Paraneptunicella aestuarii: one gene and its partners. The protein of the gene in region 1 interacts with the protein of each later gene in a pairwise test. Links are inferred from orthologs where the notes say so. Each region holds a gene or a part of one and is shown in the gene's direction. Other genes may lie near its edges.

Region 1 (10,499 bases):
GGCAAAGTTGCTGTTTGCTTCTGAGACTTTTTTATACTCCCGCCACAGACTTTGATGTTGTCGTTCGGTTATTTCAATGTAGGCGTAGTAGCGCACCATATTGAGCAACCGTTTTTGTAAAATTTCAGTACATAGAGGCGAATCATCAGCCCAGTTATCACCGTCTGAAGCTTGCGCCGCGTAGATATTCCACTCATGGCTCGGGTAACGATCGGTGACTATTTCATCCATCAATTTTAAGGCACTGGATACAATGGTTCCGCCGGTTTCCTGCGAATAGAAAAACTCTTGTTCATCCACTTCTTTGGCCTGGGTGTGATGGCGTATGTAAACCACCTCCACATCTTTGTAAGTTCGGGTCAGGAACAAGTAGAGCAAAATGTAAAAACGCTTCGCCATGTCCTTGGTTTCCTGATCCATTGAACCCGACACGTCCATTAAGCAGAACATAACCGCTTTGCTGGTGGGCTGCGGACGTTTTTCATAGTTTCTAAAACGCAAATCGAAGGTGTCGATAAATGGCACGCGAGCAATTTTACGTTTTAACTCGGCAATTTCTTTTTCTAATTCAATAATTTCAAGATGATGCTCATGTTTGTCGTTTTTCAGTTCTTCAATTCGAGCTTCCAGTTCTTTCACTCTTTTCTTCTTGCTAGCCGTCAAAGCAATACGACGAGCGACCGAACCTTTAAGGGAGCGGACTATGTCGAGATTGCTTGGCATACCATCTGTTTGATAGCCAGCACGATGAGTTTTGTACTGAATGACTCGATTCAGCTGGTTTTTCTTAAGGTTAGGGAGTTCCAGATCTTCAAACAGTAAGTCGAGATATTCGTCTTTCGAAATTTGAAAGATAAAATCATCAGCCCCTTCGCCTGAATTACTGGCATCACCGGAACCCGAACCACCGCCTCCACCGCCGCCCGGTGGGCGCTGGATTTTGTCACCTTCAGAGAACTGGTCGTTACCGGGATGAACCATTTCCCGTTTACCACCTTTTCCAGTGTGAAATATTGGCTCAGAGATGTCTCTGGTCGGAATGCTGACCGATTCACCTGAATCAATATCGGTAACACTGCGCTCGCTGATAGAGTCGGAGACGGCTTTCTTTATCTGCTGTTTATAGCGGCGGATAAAGCGCTGCCGATTGACAGTGCTTTTACCTTTGCTATTCAGTCTTCGATCTATGAAGTGCGCCATACGTCACCTCTCAGGTTAAGACGATTTTCTAACTCTTAAATACCATTCACACAACAGGCGTACTTGTTTCCGCGTGTAGCCTTTTTCTGTCATGCGTTTGACAAAATCATCGTGTTTCTTCTGATCGTCCGCAGAACCTTTGGTATTGAAAGAGATGACCGGAAGTAGATCTTCTGTATTGGAGAACATTTTCTTCTCAATGACAGTACGAAGTTTCTCGTAACTGATCCAGGCAGGGTTTTTGCCCTCGTTTCCGGCTCTGGCACGCAATACGAAATTCACGATTTCATTACGGAAATCTTTCGGATTACTAATGCCAGCTGGTTTCTCTATCTTCTCTAGCTCGGCGTTTAGCGCTTCGCGATCGAATAGCTGCCCGGTTTCAGGATCTCGGTATTCTTGATCCTGGATCCAGAAGTCAGCATAGGTGACATAACGGTCGAACAGGTTCTGACCGTATTCTGAGTAGGATTCCAGGTAAGCTGTCTGAATTTCCTTGCCGATGAACTCGACGTACTTGGGAACCAGATAACCTTTCAGGTGTTCTTTGTATTTGTCTTCCAGATCGCTCGGGAACTGTTCTCGTTCAATTTGACGTTCTAACACGTAGAACAAATGAACCGGGTTAGCCGAGACTTCCTGATGATCGAAGTTAAAGACTTTCGATAAGATCTTGAAGGCGAAACGGGTTGATAGGCCGTCCATACCTTCATCAACACCGGCATAATCACGATATTCCTGATACGACTTGGCTTTGGGATCCGTGTCTTTCAAGCTCTCGCCGTTATAGACGCGCATCTTCGAGTAAATGCTGGAGTTTTCAGGCTCTTTTAAGCGAGACAATACGGTGAATTGAGCCAATGTTTCCAATGTGCCTGGAGCGCAGGGGGCTTCTGTTAACTCACTGGATTCAAGTAGTTTGTTGTAAATCTTGATTTCCTGAGACACGCGCAAACAATAAGGAACTTTTACGATGTAAACACGATCCAGGAAGGCTTCGTTGTTCTTATTGTTACGGAATGCTTGCCATTCAGATTCGTTTGAGTGAGCCAGAATCAAGCCATCAAAAGGCAGTGCAGAGAAACCTTCGGTCGGGTTGTAGTTCCCTTCCTGAGTGGCGGTTAGTAGAGGGTGCAGCACTTTTATCGGTGCTTTAAACATCTCTACGAACTCCATTAAGCCCTGATTGGCTTTACATAAGGAACCTGAGTAGCTGTAGGCATCAGGGTCGTTTTGAGCAAAATCTTCCAAACGGCGAATATCAACCTTACCTACCAGTGTACTGATGTCCTGATTGTTTTCATCACCGGGTTCGGTTTTGGCAATAGCCACCTGATCCAGAATGGATGGAAAGGTTTTAACGACTTTAAATTGGGTAATGTCGCCATTAAATTCGTGCAAACGCTTACGTACCCAAGGAGACATAATGGTTTTCAGATAGCGTTTGTTAATGCCGTATTCTTTCTCAAGCAGGTCGCCATCTTCATTCACATCAAAAAGACATAATGGAGAATCGTTTACCGGGCTGCCTTTCAAGGAGTAAATGGGCACATTCTGCATTAGCGCTTTTAGCTTTTCAGCCAAAGAGGATTTACCGCCACCAACAGGCCCCAGTAAATACAGGATTTGTTTCTTCTCTTCCAGACCCTGAGCTGCGTGTTTTAAGTAAGACACTATCTGCTCAATGGCTTCTTCCATACCATAGAATTCACTAAAGGCTGGATATTGAGAAATGACTCGGTTGGAAAATATCCTGCTCAGGGCAGGGTCTTGTGATGTGTCAATTAGCTTGGGTTCGCCAATTGCTAGTAGTAGGCGTTCTGCCGCGTTGGCGTAAACCGTGCGGTCATTTTTACACAGCTCTAAATATTCCTGTATGGAATACTCTTCTTCCTTGTGAGCTTCGTAACGTTGTTGGTAATGCTCGAAAATACTCATGACGACCTCCAGCTTGGGAACAGGTTGGGCGCAATCTCTTTCTATGCGTCAGCTCTACTTTTAAGGTTAGACCATAATGCATCTATTGCGTTGCATTTTTTGAACTAACCGAGCCAAGAATCTAAGTAACAAAATATTTTATTATCAATATTTTGCTCGCTATTGATGGAGATCAGTTTGTTGTTCTGTCTCCATTACTTCGAACTCTTTCATTTACCGCTACTATGTTTAAAAAGCTACTCCATGAAATAGGTTATTGTCCAATAAATGTTTGGGGGCAATTATCTGAATTTAAAGTAGTAAATTCGTTACAGAGTGCGCAAAGACTGAGCTGGCAAGGTGTTAAGAAAATAAAAAAAATTTTCCATGTAGACGAAAGTATAGGGGCAGGTGCTTGTTTGTTGAACGATTTCGTTAGGGGCGTCGTATTAGATAGTGTCTGGGGGAATTACGATTTGAGTGAAAATGCGTGTCTGAATTTTGAATATGAAAGAGCCCTCGAAAGAGGGCTCTAAAAATCATTTTTAATTCTGGTAATTAACCGAAGTTTTTCGCTGCGAAATCCCAGTTAATCAAAGCCCAGAAACCTTCCATATACTTAGGACGCAAGTTTCTGTAGTCGATGTAGTAAGCGTGTTCCCACAAATCAACAGTCATCAAAGGAGTAACGCCGTCTTCTGTTAACGGTGTTGCTGCATTGCTCGTGTTCACGATATCCAGGCCGCCGTCTGCAGTTTTGATCAACCAAGTCCAGCTAGAGCCGAAGTTGTTTACTGCTTTGTCGTTGAACGCTGCTTTGAAGTCTTCAAAAGAACCCCATTTTGCATTGATAGCGTCAGCTAATGCGCCAGTTGGTTCGCCGCCGCCATTTGGGCTCAGGCTGTTCCAGTAGAAAGTGTGGTTCCAGATTTGAGCTGCATTGTTAAATACACCGCCTTCTGAAGTTTTAACAATCTCTTCAAGAGATTTGTTTTCCATATCAGTGCCTTCAACCAGGCCATTCAACTTGGCAACGTAAGTTGCGTGGTGTTTGCCGTGGTGGAAATCAAGAGTTTCAGCAGAAATGTGCGGCTCTAGGGCATTTTTCTCGTATGGGAGTGGGGGTAATTCAAAAGCCATGGTGATTCTCCAGTATTGAGTTGGGTTGCAATCCTAGTACGGAAATACTTCAAATTAAAGACTTGGATGACAACTTTTTGCGTATAAATTGTCTCGTTTTGAGCTGTCACCCGATATGGGTATGGCTCGAATAAATACAAGATGCTTTTTTCGAAAATGTTATAAGAAAAAGAATTAAGAAGAACTTGAAAAGCTAAATTTAGACACAATAATCATCTGTCTGGCATGTCAGTTTGCTTGTTGAGAAAAGAGAGCGTTATCATTAATTGTTAGCACTCCTGTGAAATCGGCTTTTCAACAGGCAAAGATGCGAATTAATATTTGATATTTTTGATGTAGGTAAAACTTAATGGAAACCCTTGATAAAATTAAACAGCAAATTTCCGAAAATCCCATTCTTTTGTACATGAAAGGGTCTCCCAAGCTGCCTAGCTGTGGTTTTTCTTCACAAGCTGCTCAGGTCATGATTTCCTGTGGTGAGCCATTTGCTTATGTCGACATTTTGCAGAACCCTGATATTCGTGCTGAATTGCCGAAATATGCTGATTGGCCGACTTTCCCGCAATTGTGGGTTGAAGGTGAGTTGATTGGTGGCTGTGACATTATTATGGAGATGTTCCAGCAAGGTGAGTTGCAGCCTATTATCAAAGAAGCCGCTGCCAGAGCTCAGCAAGCGGCTGGCGACGCAGAATAGCTTCTTATACCGATTTCTTTTTTTGAGAGTGGGGCTAAACGCCCTGCTCACATGCACCCATTTCCTTTCAGTTAAACAGACGAGCGGGTCTTTTCTTCTTAATTAAAATAGTCTGTGAATAGCAGAATAGAATGAACTTGTGATGAGATAGAAGCGAAGACTTTAGACGTCTCAGGATACTTCTTTAAACAATGAGCTATCGACTATGGTTTGGTCGATAATGGTTTGAGCAACCTGAGCACACTTGCCACATTGGTTTGCAACGCCAAGGCTACGGCGTAAATCGCGAATGTTACCCACGCCTTGTTCTTCCACGGCTTTGCGGATAGCTCGGTCGGTGATGGCATTGCAAAGGCAAACGTACATTTGGGTCTCTTTTGCTCGGGTTGTAAGTAAAAACGTTGTTGTTTGTAACGACCTGAGAGAGTTATCTATACCAACTTCTCTTAAGTTTCTTTCTTAAATGTTACTGTAAATGATAATAATTGTTATTTGTAATAATGCAAGAGGAATTTTTGTTCAATCATATTATTTTGTGATCAAATATTCGGCTGATTCGTTCATCTTGATTGCCATGAATTGAATTTATCGAATAAGACAATTAACTAAATCAATTGGTTTTTTTACTAACCGTCACTATATTGTGTATCAGCCTACTCCTACTGGGTTAGAGTTGTGCATTTTTTAGCTGATTTTGCGCACTGTTTTTGTGTAATAGCCGCGTTTAAGTTCGGCACACTGTTCTAACTCAGTAGGAGCGGCTGAACACGCTCGCAAATATTATTTAGCGATTCTTTTCAATGTTATACATTTATCGGAGAACTCAATGAGTGTATTAGTTGGTCGTCCAGCTCCTGACTTTACTGCAGCCGCTGTTAAAGGTAATGGTGAAATCGTAGATAGCTTCACTTTGTCTGAAGAAATCAAAGGCAAAAAAGCAGTTATCTTCTTCTATCCTCTGGACTTTACCTTTGTTTGTCCTTCTGAATTGATCGCTTTCGACAAGCGTTATGAAGAGTTCCAAAAGCGTGGTGTTGAAGTAATTGGTGTTTCCATCGATTCTCAATTCTCTCACAACGCATGGCGTAACACTCCAGTAGAAAAAGGTGGTATCGGCCCTGTTAAGTACACTTTGGTTGCTGACGTTAAGCATGAAATTTGCCAAGCGTATGATGTTGAGCATCCAGAAGCTGGTGTTGCTTTCCGTGGTTCTTTCTTGATTGACGCTGCTGGTAACGTTCGCCATCAGGTTGTTAACGATCTACCTCTAGGCCGTAACATCGACGAAATGTTGCGCATGGTTGATGCGTTGAACTTCCACGAAGAACACGGTGAAGTTTGCCCAGCTGGCTGGCAAGAAGGTAAGAAAGGCATGAATGCAAGCCCGGAAGGTGTTGCTGCATACTTGTCTGAAAACTCAGATCAGCTATAACTTATAATCCGTTAGCTGCTGAAAATTCAGTTTCAAAAAAGGATGAAGTCGTAAGGCTTCATCCTTTTTTCTTTTCAGTTCAGGGAGCCTGATTAGCTCATCGGCCAACCCACACCATCGTGCCATTTATTAACGATAGTGCAGAATAGTTGCGCTGTTTTTTGTGCATCGTAAATGGCTGAATGCGCTTCTTTTTGATCAAAGTCCATGCCTGCAGCCTTACAGGCTTTGGCTAAAACGGTTTGACCAAATGCTAATCCTGCCAGACTGGTTGTGTCGAAAGACACGAAAGGATGAAATGGGCTGCGCTTTAATTCAACACGATCAATCGCCGCATTGATAAAGCTTTGATCGAAGGCTGCGTTGTGCGCCACTATCACTGAGCGTTGGCAGTTTGCCTGTTTCTGTCCTTTACGGATGTGTTTGCAAAGATCGGTAATGGCATCCTGTTCAGAAATAGCGCCACGTAGTGCGCAGTAAGGATCAATACCATTAAAATCCAGAGCTGATTGTTCCAGATTGGCACCATGAAAAGGCAATACATGGTAATGAAAGGTTTTGTCCATGTGTAGCTGACCGTTCTCATCCATTTTGAGAGTGACTGCAGCCACTTCCAACAAAGCGTCTTGCAATGCATTAAATCCTGCGGTTTCTACGTCAATAACCACCGGGTAATATCCACGGAAACGGTTACATAGCTGGAATTTATCTTCCGGCATGGACATATCGAATGAGCTTAACTCCATAAATTATCGCAACCAAGGCAAAATACCAGAGGCGATCCTAGCAAAATACAACCTGTGTGCCGATCTTTATTGGTACTTTTAGCAATGAAAAGCGAAAAAATCATCAAAGTGCTATGTATGCAAGGGGGAACAGTTTGCAGGGTTTGTAAAGCATTATGCCTGTTTGCTTAAGCTATACTTGATGTTTTATTTGAATTGGTAGTAAGCTTGGTTCCGGTGGCGGCTCTACAGGTTTCTAGCTTTTAGAAATAACGATAGGGAAATAAGGCATAGAGCCGGGTATTGAGACTATTGGATTTTCAGGAATCAGACACATCTGGGGCTGGTTTTTTTGCGTAGTGTTTCCAAGTGAAACGGTACTTGTTCAAAAAGCCTTTAAGTGATTGGCTTATATGCCGATACAAAGCCAAAGAGTTGCAATATATTCCAGTTTGTTTTGGCATGTTCAGGTAAGCCGATGCAAACAGATACAAGTAGAAGCAAGAGTTTACATTTGCCTGAGTCGCTTGATTAGTTTGCGCTTGAGCTGCTTGAACTTGAATAGTTGGGATCACCACCGGTATGAAAAAGTTAGTATTTGGTTTCTTATTATTTTCCTTCGGCGCTAGTGCCAGCGTTCGCCACTATTCTGCGAATGTTGAAGATTCCGTATGGAGTATCAACGTTCCCAATCGCCTTGAGTGTACGCTTACCCATGATTTGCCCGGCTACGGTAAAGCCATCTTTTCCAGTGTTGCCAGCAAGCATTTGAACATGGAATTCACTCTGGATATGCGTCGCCTTCCGAAAGACTATCGCATGGCTTATGTCTATTCTGTGCCGCCAAGCTGGATGCCCGGCGAATTACAGCGTCCTATTGCCGATATGAATATTCGCAAGCAATATGATAGCGATTTGCCTGAACAGGCCGCATGGACCATGCTGTCTGAACTGGAAAAAGGTTATTGGCCGACCATTTATTATCAAGACTGGTACAGTCGTTATGACAGTGTTGCGGTTGCCTTGAATGCCAGTAATTTCGCTTTGCCTTATGAGAGCTTTGTCAATTGCGTTTCCAATTTATTGCCGTTCAGCTTTGATGACATTTCCTACACAGTGCTTTCTTACGAAAAGAACAGTATTAACCTTACTCGGGGAGCCAAGCAAAAGCTGAATATGATTGGCGAATATTTGAAGGAAGACACTGACTTGGAACTGGTATTACTGGATGGTTATACCGACAGCTACGGTGGTCGTTACAGCAATGAACAGTTATCCATAAAACGCGCCAACGAAATTAAAACCTTCTTTGAAAAAATGGGCGTTGCAGCTGAACGTATCGAAGTGACCGGACACGGTGAGCGTCGCCATATTTCACCGAACGACAATAGTCTGGCGAGAGCGAAAAACCGACGCGTTGTTATTCGGATGCAGAAGTCTTAAAAGTTCAGGAATGAATTAACAAAATGGCGGCCTAGGCCGCCATTTGCATATTAGTCATCAGTAAAAATTAAGATTAACGAGCTGTCCAGCCACCGTCCAGAACAATGGTTTGTCCTGTGATATTTCTAGCGGCATTGCTCATCAAGAAAGCGGCTGTCTCAGCTAACTCATCTAGACCAATGAATGCCTTCTTAGGCATGGGTTCCAGCATGATTTTGTTCACCACTTCTTCTTCTGATAAGCCATGTTCTTTCGCCTGTGAAGCAATCTGTTTTTCAACCAGAGGGGTTTTCACATAAGAAGGGCAAAGGGTGTTGATGGTTACATCCACGTCGCCTGTTTCCAGAGCCAGAGTTTTAGCAAATCCCAGCAAACCGTGTTTCGCAGCTACATAAGCTGATTTGTACGGAGAAGCCACAAGAGAATGGATGGAACCAACGTTAATAATTCGTCCATAACCGCGTTCTTTCATGGTTGGTAATAGGGCGCGTGTTAGCATGGCTGGGCCAACCAGCATAACCTGTATTAGCAAACTCCATTTATCCGCCGGGAAATCTTCCAGCCTGGATACGTGTTGAATACCGGCATTATTGACCAAAACATCAACCGGAGTGTCGGCCAGCTTTTCAGGAAGCGATGCAATAGCAGCGCTATCAGCTACATTAATTTCAATGGCTGATGCCGAAATAGATTGTTCTTTTAATTTGTTTGCGGCTGAATTGGCTGCGTCACCATTTAAGTCAGCAATAATGACATGATTACCTTGCTTGCCCAGGTATTCAGCAATGGCAAAACCGATGCCACTGGCTCCGCCTGTCACCAAGATATTTTTGTTCATTTGACTAGCCATTTTGTCTCCCGGAAATCTGTTGAATAAGTGAATATACCGCCTTGATTTGCTTACCATTCCGAGTGGCATAATCGCCATCGGTGTAACCCCACCAATCCCAGCAACCTTGAGGGTTGAAAGGGAGTACTGTGCTGTTTTTGGTTTGCGGGTAAAGCACCACAATATTGTTGCTCTCGGCCCATCGGTTTAAGCCAGTTTTGGTAACATAATCAGTGCCAATGGCTTCGGCATTTTGATTGCAACCGTGGAAGCTAATATGCAGTGAACAGGCTTTACCTTCAGCACAGTTTTCAGGCACGTATAAATAAGATTCTGTCGCTAGCGTGTCTTGTTGTTCCTTCGGCAATTGTTCCGTGCTTATTGTATGAATGTGACTTTGCGACGCTTGAGTGGCAGGGGTCAAATTGCCATACAGCTGAGTAAGCAAAGAGCCTGCGGCGTCAAACTGACAATTGCCGATGTAAGGTGATTCTGACTTTTTACAATCGCTCCCTTCATTCGCTGTTGGAAAATGATGAGCAAAGGCTTTGTCTTGCACATATTGAATATTGTCTTTCGGTATCCACTGTTGGTATTGCTGGTTAAGAGCCGATACAACACTGCGCCCCACTTTCTGATCCAGTGTACCGCCCAATATCCAGATTTTGTCGTCTTGCAAAGACTTGGTGTCGGCTATTTTGCCTTCTTGCTGCCAACGGTCTATTTGGGTTTCCAAAGCATTTAGCTCAATTGATGCTCCAGATTTTCCCACACATTGCGACAACGCTGTGGTCAGGCTGTTTTGAGCACAGAAATAAGGGCCACTGGCGATCATGGCGGCACCTTGAACTAACTCAGAATGAGCCAGATGAAACTGTGTTGCCATGTAGCCTCCACTGGATAATCCGGATACTGTGGTTTTCGATAAATCCAGATTTAGTGCCAGCGGCTCGCTGTAGCTTGAAAAGGAAATCGCAATTGCGCTGGCAAAAAGGCTAAAGTGGAAGAGCTTCTGTTTGACGGATTTCTTGCCAGAAGAACCAGAATGTAGAGACATGTTTATATACCTGAAACAATGGAGGTGAGTTGCCTCTCCTCGCCAATGACTACTTATTGTTT
Region 2 (7,649 bases), 720 kb from region 1 along the record:
AAAAGAACAGCACCATCAACACGGCGCCTTCCCAAAACTTAAAGATATAGTCAGCTAGAAACAGAGAAGCAATAAGGGAAACGATCATTAACAGAGGTAATTCTCGTTTAATGGTTCCAGAACGAACCATAATAGGTTTTAACATTGCGGTAAGAGCAAGCACCAACATGATATTGGTAATATTTGAGCCGATGGCATTACCGACGGCAGTATCCGGAGAACCACTGTAGGAAGCCGTCGCAGCTACCATAATTTCCGGGGCAGAAGATCCCATTGCAACAATAGTCATACCAATGACCATTGGCGATATTCCAATATTTTTTGCCAGCGCAGAGGCGCCGTAAACGAATCTGTCAGCTCCCCAACTTAACGCGATGAGGCCAAGGATAAAAACAACGATTTCTACGAGCATGTTATCTATTGAGTTAACTGGTGATTATTTTTTCAGGCGCGATTGTCGCAAATTGTAAGCCTCTTGCCTATTAACTATGACTGAATTATTTCAATCTGCCGTGTTTCTACCCATAAATTGACAATTTTATACAAACAGGGTTCCCGAACTGATGTAACATACTGTGAAATTTGGGTGTCCCGGTCAGGTTTTAATCCTGGCCAATGCATATTGGCCTTTTATGTTCAAATTTAACTGCCGGAACTCCTCTAAAATCATTCGATTTTTTAACTAATACGTTGTTACTTTTTGACTTTGTTTTCCCGACTTGAAAAACCGTAAAATACCCATACTTAACGTGGCACCTCAAACGTCTTTCTTATACGTTTTTGCCTCACTGACGATCAGGAACGAATACTTGCATGGATAATCTCGTTGAAATTGACAATATGTGTTTCAGTCGTGGGTCACGCGTAATCTACGACAACGTTTCCGTGCGCATTCAAAAAGGCAAAACAACGGCGATAATGGGACCCAGCGGGATAGGTAAAACAACCTTGCTGAAGTTGATTGGTGGGCAGTTGATACCCGATAGTGGCGACATTCGTTTTAAAGGCAACTCCTTAGCTCAAATGAGCCGCAATCAGCTATTCAAAGCTCGTCGTGATATGAGCATGTTATTTCAAAGTGGTGCTTTATTTACGGATATGTCGGTATTTGATAATGTCGCCTTCCCTCTTCGTGAGCATACGAAATTATCGGAAGAACTGATTAAGACCACCGTATTAATGAAGTTACAAGCTGTGGGATTACGAGGTGCAGCGAGTTTAATGCCAAGTGAGCTATCTGGCGGGATGGCAAGACGTGCGGCGCTGGCAAGGGCGATCGCACTGGATCCAGAATTAATTATGTATGACGAACCCTTTGCCGGCCAGGATCCTATCTCAATGGGCGTATTGGTGAAGTTAATTAAAGAACTCAACGATGCCCTGAACCTGACCAGCATAGTCGTGACTCACGATGTCACCGAAGTAATGACCATCGCTGACTATGTTTACGTGTTAGCTGATAAACGCATTATTGGTGAAGGAACTACCGAAGAAATCGAACAATCGGATTCTCCGCTAGTACAACAATTCTTGCGTGGTGAAGCAGATGGCCCAGTACCATTTCATTATCCAGCCAAGGATTTCGCCAGCGTATTAGGAGAAACATTGTGATGGAATTCTTTGCTCGAACAGGTCGCCAAACCATTGAATCCTTCGCCACAATGGGGCGTGCCTTTTTCGTATTGATGGGCGCTATTTTTGCTCGCCCTCAATTGATAAAGAATACACCACTGACAATTAAGCAGATTTACATTGTAGGCGTTCAGTCCTTACTCATTATTGGTGTATCCGGCTTGTTTATCGGCATGGTTATGGCGCTCCAGGGCTATACTGTACTAGTAGATTACGGTGCTGAAGAAAGCTTGGGGCCAATGGTTGCTCTGTCACTACTCAGAGAGTTAGGGCCAGTAGTAACCGCCTTATTGTTTGCCGGTAGAGCGGGTTCTGCCTTAACCGCAGAAATCGGCTTAATGAAAGCAACGGAACAACTGAGCAGTTTGGAAATGATGGCAGTAGACCCTTTACGCAGAGTTATCGCTCCACGTTTCTGGGCTGGCGTTATTTCGATGCCAATGCTGGCGGTAATTTTTAGCGCTATTGGTATTTTGGGCGGGCACTTGGTTGGCGTTGATTGGCTAGGTGTCGATTCAGGCAGTTACTGGTCGATTATGCAGTCGTCGGTAGATTTTAGAGACGATGTTGTAAATGGCATCATTAAGAGTTTGGTTTTCGCCTTTGTCGTCACCTGGATTGCAGTGTTTAGAGGATACGATTCCATTCCTACATCAGAAGGAATCAGTGCTGCTACAACGCAAACCGTGGTGCATTCATCCTTGGCAGTTTTAGCTTTGGACTTTGTTTTGACAGCATTAATGTTTGGTACGGAATAGTAGGAGAATAACGTGACATCAAGAAAAATTGAAATTGGAGTCGGGCTCTTTGTCACTTTGGCTATTGCGTCGTTACTAATGATGGCCTTGAAGGTTGCAGATCAGGGAATGAGTGGTAATGGGGAAACCTATAGCTTATTCGCCAAATTCGACAACATCGGCGGACTTAAAACCCGCTCAGCGATCAAGGTAGGTGGTGTTGTTATTGGTCGAGTGGGCAATATTGAACTGGATTCTGAAGATTTTACGCCAGTGGTAGAGCTGGTGATAAGCAAAGAATATGAAGGATTTCCTGATACCAGCTCAGTTTCGATACTGACATCAGGCTTGCTCGGTGAGCAATATATCGGATTTCAACCAGGGTTTTCATTTGAAGGAATCGAAGTATTGGAACCCGGTGATTATATCTCTGATACCAAGTCAGCTTTAGTATTGGAAGACCTGATTGGTCAGTTTTTATTTAGTCAAAAGAATGATTAAAGTCATAAGGATAAACTTGCAAATGCAAACAACTAACTTTCACTCCATGTTAAAAATATCAACGTTACTCATGTTGTTATCTTTACTATTCAGTGTTGGTGCCTTCGCTGAAGAAGAGGAAGATAACCCATATTCATTGCTGGAGGTCGTTGCAGGTAAAACATTTAAACGTATCAAGGATGAACAGCCTCAAATTCAGAAAAATCCAGATCATCTGAAAGAGATTGTAGAGCAAGAGCTGCTGCCTTACATTGATTATCAATTTGCCGCCCTTAAGGTATTAGGTAAACACTATCGTTCTGTACCTCCAGAGAGAATCCCCGATTACTTTCAGGTTTTCAGAAAATATCTGATCGCTACCTATGCAATCGCATTAGGACAATATGACAATCAAACCGTCGAGTTTGAGCCAGAGAAGGACTACGACAAACGCAAAGACGTAACAGTTAGAGCTTTGGTAAAAGAGGAAGGTCGCCCAGATATCAAAATTGCATTCAAAGTGCGTAAGAATCCTAAAACTAAAGAGTGGAAAGCTTACGATATGATTGCAGAAGGGATCAGCATGGTTTCCAGCAAACGTAGTGAATTGGAATCTATCTTGCGTCAGGACGGACTGGATAAAGTTATCGAGATGATGGAAGAAAAAAATAAACGCCCCATCGTTTTGAACGACATTCAGGAACAAGCCTAATGAATGTAGCTTCCCTTGTTACTGTCTCGCAGAATGAATATGCCATTCAAGGCTCATTGGATAACGAGACAGTTCCTGCATTGTGGAAACAATTGGAAAGCACAATCAAATCAATCAAGAGTAAGTGCATTACTCTTGATTTATTTTCAGTAGAGAATATAGATACCGCTGGAGTCGCTTGTTTGGTCAATGGCTGTATTTATTGCAATAAAAAGCAAATCACCATGACCTTAAAAAATGTCCCCGATAGTATCTATAAATTGGCAAAAATAAGCGACGTAGATGGAATATTAGGGCTACAATAGGCACAGTTTTACTTTTCAGTTTAAGCATCATGCAACCAGAAGAAATTAAATCCATTCTTGAACAAAACCTCAATTTATCTGAAGTACACGTGACAGGTGACGGCTCTCATTTTCAGGTAATTGCTGTTGGCAATATGTTTGATGGAATGAGCCGAGTGAAAAAGCAACAAGCTATTTATGCTCCGCTCAATGCACATATTGCAGATGGCACACTGCACGCCGTTTCAATTCGTACTTTTACTGATGAAGAGTGGCAACGTGACAAAAAATTAATCTTGCCTGACGCGTAATCATAATTGCATAGAAACAGAGTATCGAATCTAAAAAACACAAGACCGATACCTGATTCTATCCCGCATTAAACTTATATATACGTAACACTGCTGAAACTACAGCCGTAATTATGGCATTATGTTTTTAATTCCTGACGACATTAATTCTATTCAATAAGGTCTGTAAATGGACAAGCTTCTTATTCATGGTGGCGTATCACTAAAAGGTGAAGTCACTATTTCCGGCGCTAAAAATGCGGCCCTTCCAATCCTGCTGGCAAGCCTGTTAACAGACAAATCGTGCACCTTTACCAATGTTCCGGATTTAAGAGATGTAAACACCAGCCTTGCTCTTCTGAAACAACTGGGAGCTCATGCTGAACGTCAGGATGACGGAAGCGTGTTCATCAATGCAGAAACCGTTAACAACCAAACCGCCTCTTATGAGCTGGTGAAAACCATGCGGGCATCCGTATTGGTGCTCGGCCCTTTGCTTGCCAAATATGGTCAGGCCACAGTGTCACTTCCCGGAGGCTGTGCAATCGGTGCGAGACCAGTAAACCTACACCTCGCAGGTTTGGAGAAAATGGGCGCCGAGATAGAAGTAGAAGGTGGCTACATTAAAGCCAAAGTCAAAGACCGACTAAAAGGCTGCAATATTTTTATGGATATGGTCAGTGTTGGCGCAACTGAAAATTTAATGATGGCAGCGACTCTGGCTGACGGACAAACGGTTATTGAAAATGCAGCACGCGAACCTGAGATTGTCGATTTAGCTGAGTGCCTGAATGCCATGGGCGCAAAAATCAGCGGCGCTGGCTCACCTAAAGTTACAATTGAAGGCGTAGACAACTTGCACGGCTGCCAGTACCACGTATTACCCGATCGTATTGAAACAGGTACTTTCCTTGTTGCTGCCGCAGCAACAAAAGGACATGTTAAATGCATTCATGCTGCACCAGATACGCTTGATGCAGTATTGAATAAACTGGAACAAGCTGGCGCTGAAATCACAACAGGGGAAGACTGGATCGAGCTAAACATGCACGGTCAACAGCCTAAAGCCGTTAACATAAATACCGCCCCTCATCCGGGTTTCCCAACCGATATGCAAGCACAATTCGTTGCTCTTAACGCTATCGCTTCAGGTACTGCCACCGTCACAGAATCTATCTTTGAAAACCGTTTTATGCATGTTCCTGAATTGCGCCGAATGGGTGCAGATATTGAGCTGCGAGGTAATAGTGCCATCACAAAGGGCGACTCGCTGTTGAAGGGCGCCCCCGTTATGGCGACCGACCTTAGAGCGTCTGCCAGCTTGATCATTGCTGCATTAGTAGCAGAAGAATGCGAAACCCTGATTGATCGCATTTATCATCTGGATCGAGGCTATGAAAAGATCGAAGCTAAATTAGGAAATCTTGGCGCGAATATTAAGCGTGTAAGCGAATAACAACGGCTGTTAGCAATAACCTAGAACTCAAAAGTGTGTCGGTTTGCTCTGAACAAATCCAATTGCAAGCCGGCATTATATCTGTGAACGCAGATTCTGCTAAAACAATGGGAATAGGCTTTTGCGGTTCTTCTTTCACCATTAGTCACTTAACACCAATTGCACCACTAATAGGCATGATTAAAGCAGATAGCCAAAACCTATACTCACCAACCTTCGATAATAATGCGACTTTTCTCCTCACATCGCCTAATTGCACAATATTGATGCGCGATCGTAAGTAAGCACCAAAATATTGCACGCCTAAAAAATATCGTTCACATTTCCATCAAAATTAAATTCAACTTCATCGTTAAAAAGACCGAAATGCCATTAAAAAATAGTAAATTTTTATTCAAAATCGTATAAGTACGGCTAATAAATTATCTTTGGCACATTTCCTGATAGGTATCCCAACACGCACCTGATAAGGCGCTTCGACTTCCCAAGTGAATCTTGTAATGAGGTATTAAATGATCAAGAGCACAAATATGTCACTCAGCGCCCAAGAGAAAACCTGGCTTCCATGGTTTGGTTCAAATGGTAAGTTCTCACTAGGCTGGTCATGCTTCCTCAATAAGCATCGCTATCCTTTTGTAGAACGAACCTTTGAAGGTATTGCAGCCACTCGTCAGGATCTCCTGCAAGATTGGGCCTCGAGTCAATGGCAATTTCTGGAAAGTGTCGCGGATGAATTCCAGTTCAGCCCCAATGGAGAAATCGAAAGCTCCACTCTGCAATCAAAGTTTAAGCAAAGTTCCGATATATCCGAGCTGTTTATTATTGATCAAGAGGGAATTGTTATTACGTCAACATACCCAAAGCGCATCGGCTCAAAGGATCTCAATCCCAAAGCCGTAGAAGAAGGTTTTATCTCACAATTCCTTCATGGCCCCTATATCGATCAAGTGACAAAAGACCTCGGCCCAACGTCTTCCAAATTTCATGATGCCGTGACATTGATGTTCTACCTGCCATTAACCGCACCTAGTGGTTCGTCAATCTGTCTTTGTGCCAGAGTTCCCAATGATGTTATCGGCGATCTCATTCAGCGTGAGGCTGGACACATCTATCAGGATTCCGGTGATAACTATCTGTTTATGGTGGATTCGAAATTTGATCCGAGCATACAGCAAGGTACAGCACTCTCACGTTCACGATTTGAAGATCGCACATTCTCTCTGGGAGACAATCTGAAAGACGGGGTTAGAACCGATTGGGGTATAGTTAGTGTGCGAGACCATACCGAGCTGGAGCTCCGCTTTACGGATCCCGCAACGGGGGAACTTCATCCGGGGGTCAGGGAAACCATCAGCAACGGTCAAAATCTATTTGTTACCTACCCAGCGTATTCTGACTATCGTCATATACCAGTTATCGGTAAGGGAGTAACTTTCACACTCCCAGGCTCCAGGGATCGTTGGGGAATGATGTGCGAAGGAGATTTGGAAGAAGTCTATCGTGGTCGCTCATTGAGCTACGACCTGATGCGTCAGTACCTGTTTTTCAATCTTCTGGCAGTGATAACTGCACCGCTATGCTATTCATTATTAGAATGGAATTGGCTTTGGTCTGGTATAGCCACAACAGCCGTTGTTATCACATCAGCTATCGTTTACAGCAAACGAGGGCTATCTCGGGTTTCACGTCGGCTGCACAGAATGACCGATGTCATCCGAGGCATTGCAGAAGGTGGCGGTAATCTCAAACAACGTTTGGATATTGGAAGCAAATCCAATGATGAAATCACCGAATTAGGGCGCTGGATAAATAGCTTTATCGACAGTCTGGACAGCACCGTCAGTAAAGTCATGGGGGTCTCCAGCGAGGTTAAGGAAGCCAAGGCTATTCTGGTGGAAAAACAGGCTGAGTTTAGTGATAACGCAACCAGTGTATTGCAACAGATGCAATTGTTAATCGAACGATTAAAAGCGCAATTACACAGTGTTAAGGAGGCTTCACAAGAAGTTGAAGGGCTCCGCACAGGCTTGGATTCAGCAGCTCAACGAACCAAAAGTC
Region 3 (10,525 bases), 2.8 Mb from region 1 along the record:
CGCCCTCTGACGGATACGATCCCCAAGCCTTTGCTGGAAGTAGCTGGCAAATCGTTATTGCAATGGCATCTGGATAAGCTGGTTGCTGCTGGTATTAAGCGCGTGGTGATCAATCTGCATTGGCTTGGCGAGAAAATAGAACAAGCTTTGGGAAATGGCAGTCAGTTTGGTGTCGAGCTGGTTTACTCGAAAGAGAATCCTGTCTTGGAGACTGCCGGAGGCATCGCCAATGCATTGCCATTGCTAAATCTGGCTGACAGTGAAGCCTTTTTAGTGGTGAATGGTGATGTGTGGAGTGATATCGATTACGCATTGCTATGCCAGCAGGCTAATGAACGGTTAGGTTCAGATGATAAAGCCTGTTTGGTGATGGTCGACAATCCTGAACATCATCCTGAAGGTGATTTTGTTTTGTACCATGATCGATTGATACAGCATGCAGATGCATCGAATGCTCGACTTACTTATTCAGGCATGGGCGTTTTCAAGCCACATTTGTTTACAGATTTAGCCATTGAACCTGTGCCACTGGGACCAATATTAAGACAGGCAATTTGCAATGACCAGTTAGCTGCAATTCATCATCAGGGGCGTTGGAGTGACGTTGGCACCCCTGAGCGATTGCAGCAACTGGATAAGCAGTTACGGGCAGGAGAGTAACGATGTCGATTTGGGGCAAGGTATTAGGCACATTATTCGGGTTTATGTTTGGACGTTTACCCGGCGCCATACTTGGCTTCATTGTCGGCCACATGTTTGATAAAGGTTACAGTCAGGATTTTAACCAACTGGGTGGTTTCGGACGTTTTTTTACCAGCAGTGAAGCAGTAAAAAGTCAGGCTATCTTTTTTCATGCCTTGTTCTCTGTATTGGGGCACATCGCCAAAGCCGACGGTAGAGTCACTGAAGAAGAAATTAAAGTCGCATCGGATCTCATGGATCAGATGAATCTGACAGGCGATACTCGCCGTGAAGCGCAACAAGCATTCCGCGAAGGTAAAGCCGCCGACTTTCCTTTAAAAGGCATTCTTAAGCAGTTCAGCGAATCCTGCTACGGACGCAAAGACATCTTGCAGATGTACCTGGAGATATTGATTCAGGCGGCTTGTGCTGATGGTGTTGTCGATAAAGATGAAATGCGAGTGCTTGACGAAGTCGCCAAACATTTGGGCTTTAAGCAGCACCATTTACGATTCCTGATTTCATCATTTGAAGCGGAAACACGTTTCCGTCGAGCATGGAAAAATGCGTCACAACGCAGCAATCAGAGAACATCATCCAGCTCGTCTTCTGGCTCATCATCGCAATCGTCTTCTAGTTCGTCATCGAACTGGTCTTCTCGCTCCTCTCACAGTTCATCCTCGCAGTCATCAAGCAGAAGTTCCAATTCATCAAGCTGGCAGCATCGGCAACGCTCGCACTCTCATTCGCATCAGCAACAAAGAGAGCCCCAATACACGCAACAGCAATCTATCGCCGATGCATTTCGTATTCTTGGTGTAAAAGAAAGTGACGACGCGAAAACCATCAAACGTGCCTATCGCAAACTCATGAGCGAGCACCACCCCGATAAACTGGTATCAAAAGGTTTACCCAAGCAAGCAATGGAATTAGCGAAGCAGAAAACGCAGGATATTCAGGCGGCGTATGAGTCCGTCCGAAAGCACAAATCTTTTTGATGGTGGGAAATGGTCTTTTCTCGTTTACTCTGCGTTAGGAGTGCTCATGTACTATTCGTACACTCCGCCCTCCCGCCTTGATTAAACAAGAAAATCCTCATTTCCGATGGCTTGGGTTAAGTAAAACTTTAAGCTGCATGTACACTCAGTCTTTTTTCCTTGCTCTCAAGCTGACTAGTCGTTTTTTGGGGTCGTGATAATGCTCATGTACTATTCGTACACTCCGCCCTCCTGCCTTGATTAAACAAGAAAATCCTCATTTCCAGAATAATAAATGGTTTTTACTTTCCAATTCTTCGTTGGAAGTGCTTATGTATCATTCATACATTCCGCGCTTCCGCCTCAACTTGAAAAGCAAATTCTCATTTCCGATGGCTTGGGTTAAGTAAAACTTTAAGCTGCATGTACACTCCGTTTTTTTCCTTGCTCTCAAGCTGACTAGTCGTTTCTTGGGGTCGTGATAGTGCCCATGTATGACTCATACATTCCGCATTCATGTAGATGTTTCAATGGTTTGTCATACCGGAAACGCTTTGCGTTATCCGGTATCCAGACCGAGGCTTTTCTATGGAATACGCTGGTTCTTATGTGAACTGAGGCGGTTACTGGCCTTCTGGCAAAACAGTCGCTTTCAGCAAAATAACGGGTTCTACGGGTACGTCTTTCCAGCCGAGTTTTATGTCATAGTGAGTTTCGGTTTCGGCCATTTTGTCCAGTATTTCTGTACCTTCAACCGCTTCTCCAAATACGGTATATCCCCAGTTCTTACCGGGATCCAGATTTGTCGTATCGTTGAGGTTGAAATAAAACTGGCGGTTGGCTGTGTGTGGGTCTTCCTTACGCGCCATGGCGATAGAGTAAGTAGTGTTTTTCAAGCCATTTCCCGACTCATTGATAATAGGCGGATAGCTGGGAATTTCACGGAAATTAACATCGTAACCACCGCCTTGAACGACGAAGCCGGGAATAATGCGATGAAAAATAGTGCCGTTGTAACTGTCTTTGGCTACGTAGCGCAGGAAGTTGTTTACCGTTATTGGGGCTTTGGAGCGGTTTAGTTCAATAACTATATTGCCAAAATTGGTTTCCATTTTTACTTTTGGAAACAGGTTCTTAGGTTGTATCCGGGCTCCTTCTTCAATGACTAGAGGGTCATGAGCCTGCGCGTTGCTGATGGTGAAAAGTGTGAGGATAAGAAGAAGGAAACGTCGTGTTATTGTTTGCATTGTGCTCTCTGTCTGATATTGGATGGTTAAACAACCGTGCTTATTCGGTTAAATCTTTACCGCTTAATAGCCGATAAAATACTGAATTTTTCATTACTTGCAATCACCTGATAGCCACCAAACAAACGCTTTAACTTGTCATGATGTTGCAAATGACGGTTTGCCACCACTCGCAATTCCCCCCCTTTATGCAAAGCCTGTTTGGCATCCTGGAACATTTGCCAGGCAATATGGTCGGTAATGGTGTTTTGCTGATGAAAGGGTGGATTACAAACCACGATATCCGCTTTCTGCTCGGGTAAGTCTTCAAGACAGTTGCTGGCAACGAATTCGCACTTTTGCAATTGTTGTGGCAAATTTTCCTCAACATTGAGTTTGGCAGATGCAATTGCCATGTAGGATTCATCAACGAATATCATCTTTTTCACGTCGTTGTCATGCAGCATGGTGAGACCAAGAACACCGTTACCACAGCCTAAATCAATGACGGTTTTGTTGCTTGCCTCGGGTAAATGTTCCAGTAGTAGGCGTGCGCCAATATCTAATTGACCTCGAGAAAACACGTTGGCGTGATTGGCAATGGTGAATTCTGGCGATTCGGTTTTCCAAATGGTTGGGTAGGGTGAGGGCTTTGCTGTGTTTAACTCTCCCACTTTGGAAAATATTAAGCGTGCCTTTTTCACTGCCAATGAGGTGGTGGTCTCAACCAGATATTTCTCAAATAACTCCAGCACTGAAGTTTGCACCGCTTTTACTTTGCCTCCTGCAATCACCGGAGTTTGTGCTGGCAGCTTTTGCAGCATGGCTAACTGATGTTCCAATAAGGCATGACTTCTTGGTAGTTTGATCAAAACTAAATGCGGGGTAGGAAAATCAGCGCTTGTTTCATTCATATCTGCCAGTGAATTCATCATGTACACACTGGCATCAGAGATTTCATTGAGCTCCAGGTTTTGCCGTAATGCCTTCTCGGCAATGATGGAATCGGATTGCCAAAGAATGCTGACTTGTGATTGTTTCAATGTCGATAAAGCACAGGCAATTGCGCCAAATTCATCATTTAGAATGAGAATGGTTGCGGTCTCAGGTAGTTCCATCTCATTAACATGTTGAATCAAATACTCGTCGGCAGCGTCCCAGGCTTGCAGGCTGACATGTTGTCGTTCTTTCGGGTAGCGAAAGAGTTGCAATTTTACGGATGCTTGATTGTCACTCTCTTTATTTTCCTGATTTCCATGAGTAGGAAATGCTATGACAAGTTCGCTATTTGGAACTTGTTGAGCTGAGTCTGATTTGATCTCGGAATGCTTTCTTTTTACTCCGGAATAACCCCGTTTTCTTCCTGAGTTACTTGAATTGTTAGAGCGGCGAGTTTTACTTGTCATGATATAGTTCTTAGTCTGGCTCGGCTTGGAGTGTTCGAGCCATGCGCTTAAATCGGTTTTGGAGTGGGCATTATATATGAAGCAGCAAAGCTTGTTCGATAGTGAGTTGCAAAATCAAGATGATAATGAGCTTGAATTGATCCGCTTTCCACAATTGCCTGACGCAGAATTGGCGTATTACCCTCAATTTCTGGCAGTAGAGCGTGCTGATCATTATTTGACTGTGCTTCGTGAGTCGTTGGCGTGGAAACAGGAACAGATTCAGTTGTACGGAAAGTCTCATCTTATTCCTCGGCTTCAGGCCTGGTACGGCGATCCAGAAGCTAAATACCAATATTCAGGGTTACCTATGCAGCCGGTTCCCTGGACAAAAGAACTGCTGGAACTGAAACTCCAATGTGAGTACCAACTAACTTGTTCTTTCAATAGTGTATTGGCTAACTGGTATCGAGATGGAAACGATAGCATGGGGTTCCATGCGGACAATGAGCCTGAATTAGGGGCTCAACCTGTCATTGCTGCCGTGAGTTTGGGGCAGGAAAGGGTAATTCGCTTTCGCCATAAAAATAAAAAAGATACACTCGCGCTGCATTTGCAGCATGGAAGTTTATTGGTCATGGCTGGCAATACCCAGTCTTACTGGCAACATGGGATTAGTAAGTCCAAACGTACCTTAAATGATCGCATTAGTTTGACCTTTCGCAGGGTCTTTCCAAGCTTAATAACAGGCTAAGTTAGACTAAAAAAATATATTGCGAACACTCAAATGTTTATCAAAATGCAAGCTGTTTTTCTGCAATTTGCAGTGTCTATTTTGACAATACAAAGCTAAATTTAGCAGTACGCCAGTAACGGAAATCGCCACAAAAATGTGGCAGGCATACAGGTCACTGTTGCACTTGGAAGCATTCATTATCAGGAGCGGATATGAACATACAAAACAGTATTGAGCAGAAGTTAGCTGAACACTTCGAGCCTGCTTTTCTAGAGGTGACAAACGAAAGTTCTCAACATAACGTGCCTATGGGTTCTGAGACTCATTTTAAAGTGGTATTGGTTTCTCCCCAGTTTGATGGAGAGCGTTTGTTGAATCGCCATAGAGCAGTGAACTCGGTATTACGTGAAGAGATTGAAAATCATATTCATGCTCTTGCGTTACATACTTACACTGGGTCTGAGTGGGAAAGCCTGTATGGCGATATCCCAAGTTCGCCTTTGTGTATGGGTGGTTCGGCTAGAAAAGCCTCTTAAACAAACATATTGGGCGTAATTCTGGATTTTTGTTGTTTAGTGAAAATTCAAATCAGTATTTCATGAATTACGCATTCCGGTGGCATCTCGGTTCAAGTTGCCACTTAGTTTTTTTGAGTCTTTTTTCGCCACTTTAACTATCCGTAATTCCGAAATATTCGGAAAACGAGTAGTTCCTATCATCAATTTTCATTTATTTTTATCCCTGCAATCGAGATAGAAATTTCACATTAGAGCGTTTTTTTGTTAAAACGCAGCAACAAGAACAACAACCATATTGTGACTTATGTCCTTTCTTGCATCTCTGCAATTGATTATTGATAGATTTCATCGTCTGCTAGGTAAGGTAGTTAGCTGGTTTACCATTTTCATGGCAGTGCTTACTTTTTTTATTGTCGTACTTCGTTATGGTTTCGATATGGGGTGGATAGCCCTGCAGGAAACCGTGATGTATTTGCATGCTGCTGTTTTTATGCTTGGCGCTGCTTTTACGTTAAAAGAAGATGGGCATGTTCGTGTGGATATTTTCTATCGCAATTTCTCTCCCAGAAAACAGGCTTTTGTAGACATCTTTGGCAGCCTGTTTTTATTGATGCCTATTTGTATTTTCATTTTGAGCATGAGCTGGAGATATGTTGCTAACTCCTGGCAATTGATGGAGTCTTCGCAGGCCGCTGGTGGTTTACCTTTTGTCTTTGTTCTTAAAACCCTGATCCTGCTCTTTGCCTTTACCTTACTGCTGCAAGCTATTGCTGAACTGGCGGGTAATTGCCTGGCACTTAAAACGGGTAAAGGCTTACCGCATCATTCACAACCTACTTCGGGAGCATAAGGCTAATGGAATATATGTCGTTATTTATGTTTGCCGCAGTATGTTTGGTCTTACTATTAGGATATCCCGTGGGATTTTCCCTGGCTGGAACCGCGTTGGCCTTTGCCGGTTTCGGTATTATGACAGGAAGCTTTGATGCTTCTTATCTACATGCTGTACCGAATCGACTGTATGGCATTATGTCGAATCAAACCTTGTTGGCTGTGCCACTCTTCGTGTTGATGGGCGTTATTCTGGAAAAATCCAGGGTTGCCGAAGAGTTACTTATAGCCATGTCGCAATTATTTGGTCGTTTAAAAAGTGGTTTGGCGATATCTGTGGTCTTGGTTGGAATGCTCTTGGCGGCCAGTACCGGGATTGTTGGTGCAACCGTGGTGACAATGGGCTTGCTGTCGCTACCAACCATGTTGAAACGGGGCTACAGCGCAGAATTGGCAACAGGTACTATTTGCGCCACTGGTACGTTAGGGCAAATCATACCGCCTTCAATTGCGTTGGTTTTACTTGGTGACGTGCTTTCCAGTGCTTATCAGCAAGCGCAATTGGATATGGGGATTTTCTCGCCTGACAGTGTTTCCGTTGGCGATTTGTTTGTTGGCGCGATTATTCCGGGTATGTTGCTGGTTGGTTTGTATGTCATTTATGTGTTGTCGATGTCGGCATTGGGCAAAGTCGGTGACACGGGTGTTATGCAGAATGAAAATGCCAACAGCGATGATGAGCCTTCAATTTGGGGAGCGTTAATTCCGCCTTTGGCGTTAATTATTGTTGTGTTGGGCAGCATTCTGGCTGGTTATGCGACGCCAACTGAGGCTGCTGGTGTGGGGGCAGTTGGTGCGCTTTTACTGGCTATTGCTAAACAGAAATTGAACTTTCTGGGGCTAAAAGAGGCCATGCTGGACACCACGAAAGTCACATCAATGGTGTTTGTTATCTTAATTGGCGCTTCTATCTTTTCACTGGTTTTCCGAGGTTTTGGCGGTGAAGAACTGATCGACGAGTTCTTTTCTAATCTGCCGGGTGGTGTATTTGGAGCCATGCTGGTGGTGATGGTGATCATCTTCCTGCTCGGTTTTATCTTGGATTTCATTGAAATTACCTTTGTTGTTGTTCCTCTTGTGGCTCCGGTATTGTTGGCTATGGGAGTTGATCCTGTCTGGTTGGGAATTATGATAGCTGTCAATTTACAGACTTCTTTTCTTACCCCTCCATTCGGATTTGCACTATTCTATTTGCGGGGTGTGGCTCCAGAAACGATTCGAACTGAGCAAATTTATCGTGGAGTTGTGCCTTTTATCGGACTTCAAGTCTTGTTGTTAATCGCCCTGGCTATTTGGCCAGAACTGGCAACCTGGCTTCCTGAAACGGTGTATAAGTAGAGGGATCTCGATAAAGTTTGAATAGAGTCGAATAAAATAAATTTTTGTATCTGACACTCACTTGATTATTGGAGAACCTATTGATGAAAGGTTTACTTAGTTTGGTCAAATCGTCCCGTTTGGTGGTTTGGCTTGTTGCGTTGTTTATGTTGGCTTCCTGTGGTGGTGAGCAAACAACAGCAGGAAATACTACTGCCGCACCAGAAGCGAAAACCTATGAGTGGAAACTAATCACCAGCTGGCCGAAGAACTTCCCTGGATTGGGGAAAGGGCCGGAGACATTTGCCAAATATGTGAACGAAATGTCCAATGGGCGTTTGAAAATCAAGGTTTATGGTGCCGGTGAGATTGTGCCGGGATTTGAAGTATTTGATGCGGTTTCTCAAGGTTCCGCAGAAATGGGGCATTCAGGCCCTTATTACTGGAAGGGTAAAGCGCCTGCAGCGCAAATTTTCACGGGTGTTCCTTTTGGTATGAATGCTCAGGAAATGAATGGCTGGTTGCACTACGGCGGTGGTATGCAGTTGTGGGAAGAGCTATATAAGCCATTTGGTTTGATCCCGTTTGCGGGTGGCAATACTGGCGTGCAGATGGCGGGTTGGTTCCAGAAGGAAATCAATTCGGTTGAAGATTTAAAAGGTTTGAAAATGCGTATTCCGGGTCTGGGCGCGGAAATCCTGAAAAAAGTGGGTGGCGTACCTGTCTCTTTAACCGGTGGTGAGCTATTCACTTCACTGCAAACGGGAGCCATTGATGCGACCGAGTGGGTGGGCCCATACAACGATTTGGCATTTGGTTTATATAAAGCCGCGCCTTATTACTACTACTTCGGTTGGCATGAACCGGGCACAACGCTTGAGTTTATGGCGAATGAAAAAGCGTTTAACAGCTTGCCGAAAGATCTTCAGGCGATTATTCGTGTTGCTGCTCGTGCGGTAAACCAGGATATGTTGGACGAATACACGGCGCGTAATAACAATGCCTTGCAAAGCTTGATTCACGAGCACAAGGTGAATGTTCGTGCGTTGCCTGATGATGTGCTGGAAGCGCTTCATGGCGCAGCCTTGGAAGTGTTAGATGAACAAGCGAAAGCAGACCCTATGTTTGCCAAGGTTTATGGGTCTTACAAGAAGTTCCAGACTGAAGTTGCGCAGTTCCACGCGTTAACGGAAGCGCAGCTGTATCGTTCTCGTTCAAAATAGTAAATTTTCTTCTAACCAACGCATCCCGCTAAAAATAAAGGGGATGCGTTGGTTAATCTTCAAATTTGTAGCTAAATCTTGGCCTTAGGTGAAATAAAAGGTCTGCTCCGATTTGCCTCTTTTGGTTACAGCATTACAATAGCGCCAGCAAAAAGTAGAGCAGTCTCTATACTGTTATCTGCATTCGTCTTTTTTAGTACCAATAAGTACCAACACTGTTAAGGATCGTCGGATATGGTGATTAAACCAAAAATTCGTGGCTTCATTTGTACCAACGCTCACCCTGTGGGTTGTGCCGCTAACGTTCAGCAACAAATAGCCTATGTTAAAAATCAAGGTGATTTGGGCGATGGGCCCAAAAACGTGTTGGTTTTAGGATGTTCAACTGGATATGGTTTGGCATCACGAATTGTGAGTGGTTTTGGTTATGGCGCCAAAACATTGGGTGTGTGCTTTGAAAAGGAACCTTCCGAAAAGAAAACCGGAACTGCCGGTTGGTATAACACTTCTGCCTTTCATCAAGCGGCTTCTGACGCTGGTTTGTACGCCAGAACGTTAAACGGCGATGCCTTTTCAAAAGAGTGTAAGCAAAGCGTTATTGCGGCCATTAAAGAAGATTTGGGTAAGGTCGATCTGGTCATTTACAGTTTGGCTTCACCACGTCGTACCGATCCTGAAACGGGTGAAGTGTATAAGTCGACTTTGAAACCTGTCGGTCAGGCTTACACCACCAAAACCTACGACACTGATAAGAATCTGGTTCATGAAGTGTCTTTGGAACCTGCCAATGATGATGAAATCTTCAACACGGTTAAAGTGATGGGCGGGGAAGATTGGGAGCTTTGGATGCAAGCGTTAAATGACGCTGATGTCTTGGCTGATGGCTGTAAAACCACAGCTTACACCTATATTGGTAAAGAGTTGACATGGCCAATTTATGGACATGCCACTATTGGTAAGGCGAAGGAAGATTTGGATCGTGCCGCCGCTGCTATCATTACAGACTATGCATCTAAAGGTATTCATGCATGGGTGTCATCTTTGAAAGCCTTGGTAACTCAGGCGTCTTCTGCCATTCCTGTGATGCCTCTGTACATTTCATTGATTTATAAAGTCATGAAGGAAGAAGGCACACATGAAGGTTGTATTGAGCAAATTACCGGGTTGTTTAATGAAAAACTGTTTGCTGATGCACCTGAAACCGATGATGTGAACCGTTTCCGCATGGATGGTAAGGAAACCAATGATGCGACTCAGGCGAAGATTAAAGCGCTTTGGGATCAGGTGACTCAGGATAACTTCCATGAGCTAAGTGACTATGCAGGTTATCATCAGGAATTTTTGCATTTGTTTGGATTTGGATTTGATGGCGTTGATTATGATGCGGATGTGAGTCCGTTGGCTGATTGGAGCTAGTTATTTCCTGAAATTTAGAGAAATTTCAAAAACATCAGGGTGTGGTTAATAATTAATCACACCCTTTGCTATATTTAGCAAGTGTTAACGTAAAGTTAATGAAAAATTACGAGTTGTTTCGTGTTGTTTAAAAGATGAGCAACTGTGGTCGGGGA

What was found.
Region 2: the proteins of KIH87_RS14580 (region 1) and KIH87_RS17580 interact in binary tests that used the Escherichia coli proteins (3 or more experiments, as listed by UniProt). The link is inferred for Paraneptunicella aestuarii from one-to-one orthologs.
Region 3: the proteins of KIH87_RS14580 (region 1) and bolA interact in binary tests that used the Escherichia coli proteins (3 or more experiments, as listed by UniProt). The link is inferred for Paraneptunicella aestuarii from one-to-one orthologs.

What each region holds. Positions count from the first base shown.
Region 1 is NZ_CP074570.1:3,784,777-3,795,275, reverse strand. The notes cover bases 3,316-6,278. They hold KIH87_RS14580 (Grx4 family monothiol glutaredoxin), read left to right. Parts: upstream 3,316-4,606; coding sequence 4,607-4,951; downstream 4,952-6,278. Other genes in these bases: KIH87_RS14570 (peroxiredoxin), read left to right, coding at 5,778-6,278; KIH87_RS14575 ((2Fe-2S)-binding protein), read right to left, coding at 5,123-5,317; KIH87_RS14585 (Fe-Mn family superoxide dismutase), read right to left, coding at 3,676-4,257. Outside these bases: KIH87_RS14595 (YeaH/YhbH family protein), read right to left, coding at 1-1,200; KIH87_RS14590 (PrkA family serine protein kinase), read right to left, coding at 1,216-3,138; more of KIH87_RS14570, read left to right, coding at 6,279-6,383; rnt (ribonuclease T), read right to left, coding at 6,476-7,102; KIH87_RS14560 (flagellar protein MotY), read left to right, coding at 7,691-8,551; KIH87_RS14555 (3-hydroxybutyrate dehydrogenase), read right to left, coding at 8,625-9,401; KIH87_RS14550 (extracellular catalytic domain type 2 short-chain-length polyhydroxyalkanoate depolymerase), read right to left, coding at 9,394-10,437. UniProt on the Escherichia coli protein: Monothiol glutaredoxin involved in the biogenesis of iron-sulfur clusters.
Region 2 is NZ_CP074570.1:4,504,400-4,512,048, forward strand. What follows is about bases 2,785-5,525. They hold KIH87_RS17580 (BolA family protein), read left to right. Parts: upstream 2,785-3,895; coding sequence 3,896-4,156; downstream 4,157-5,525. Other genes in these bases: mlaD (outer membrane lipid asymmetry maintenance protein MlaD), read left to right, coding at 2,785-2,870; mlaC (phospholipid-binding protein MlaC), read left to right, coding at 2,917-3,561; KIH87_RS17575 (STAS domain-containing protein), read left to right, coding at 3,561-3,866; murA (UDP-N-acetylglucosamine 1-carboxyvinyltransferase), read left to right, coding at 4,326-5,525. Outside these bases: KIH87_RS17550 (calcium/sodium antiporter), read right to left, coding at 1-412; KIH87_RS17555 (ATP-binding cassette domain-containing protein), read left to right, coding at 814-1,611; lipid asymmetry maintenance ABC transporter permease subunit MlaE, read left to right, coding at 1,611-2,390; more of mlaD, read left to right, coding at 2,403-2,784; more of murA, read left to right, coding at 5,526-5,591; KIH87_RS17590 (methyl-accepting chemotaxis protein), read left to right, coding at 6,122-7,649. UniProt on the Escherichia coli protein: Involved in cell resistance against acid stress.
Region 3 is NZ_CP074570.1:992,974-1,003,498, forward strand. What follows is about bases 3,891-6,879. They hold bolA (transcriptional regulator BolA), read left to right. Parts: upstream 3,891-5,217; coding sequence 5,218-5,541; downstream 5,542-6,879. Other genes in these bases: KIH87_RS04135 (methyltransferase), read right to left, coding at 3,891-4,290; KIH87_RS04140 (alpha-ketoglutarate-dependent dioxygenase AlkB family protein), read left to right, coding at 4,367-5,023; KIH87_RS04150 (TRAP transporter small permease subunit), read left to right, coding at 5,912-6,373; KIH87_RS04155 (TRAP transporter large permease), read left to right, coding at 6,379-6,879. In the rest of the region: N-acetylmuramate alpha-1-phosphate uridylyltransferase MurU, read left to right, coding at 1-660; co-chaperone DjlA, read left to right, coding at 663-1,679; KIH87_RS04130 (peptidylprolyl isomerase), read right to left, coding at 2,282-2,905; more of KIH87_RS04135, read right to left, coding at 2,962-3,890; more of KIH87_RS04155, read left to right, coding at 6,880-7,752; KIH87_RS04160 (TRAP transporter substrate-binding protein), read left to right, coding at 7,836-8,954; enoyl-ACP reductase FabV, read left to right, coding at 9,189-10,370. UniProt on the Escherichia coli protein: Transcriptional regulator that plays an important role in general stress response. Has many effects on cell morphology, cell growth and cell division. Acts by regulating the transcription of many genes, including dacA (PBP-5), dacC (PBP-6), ampC and mreB.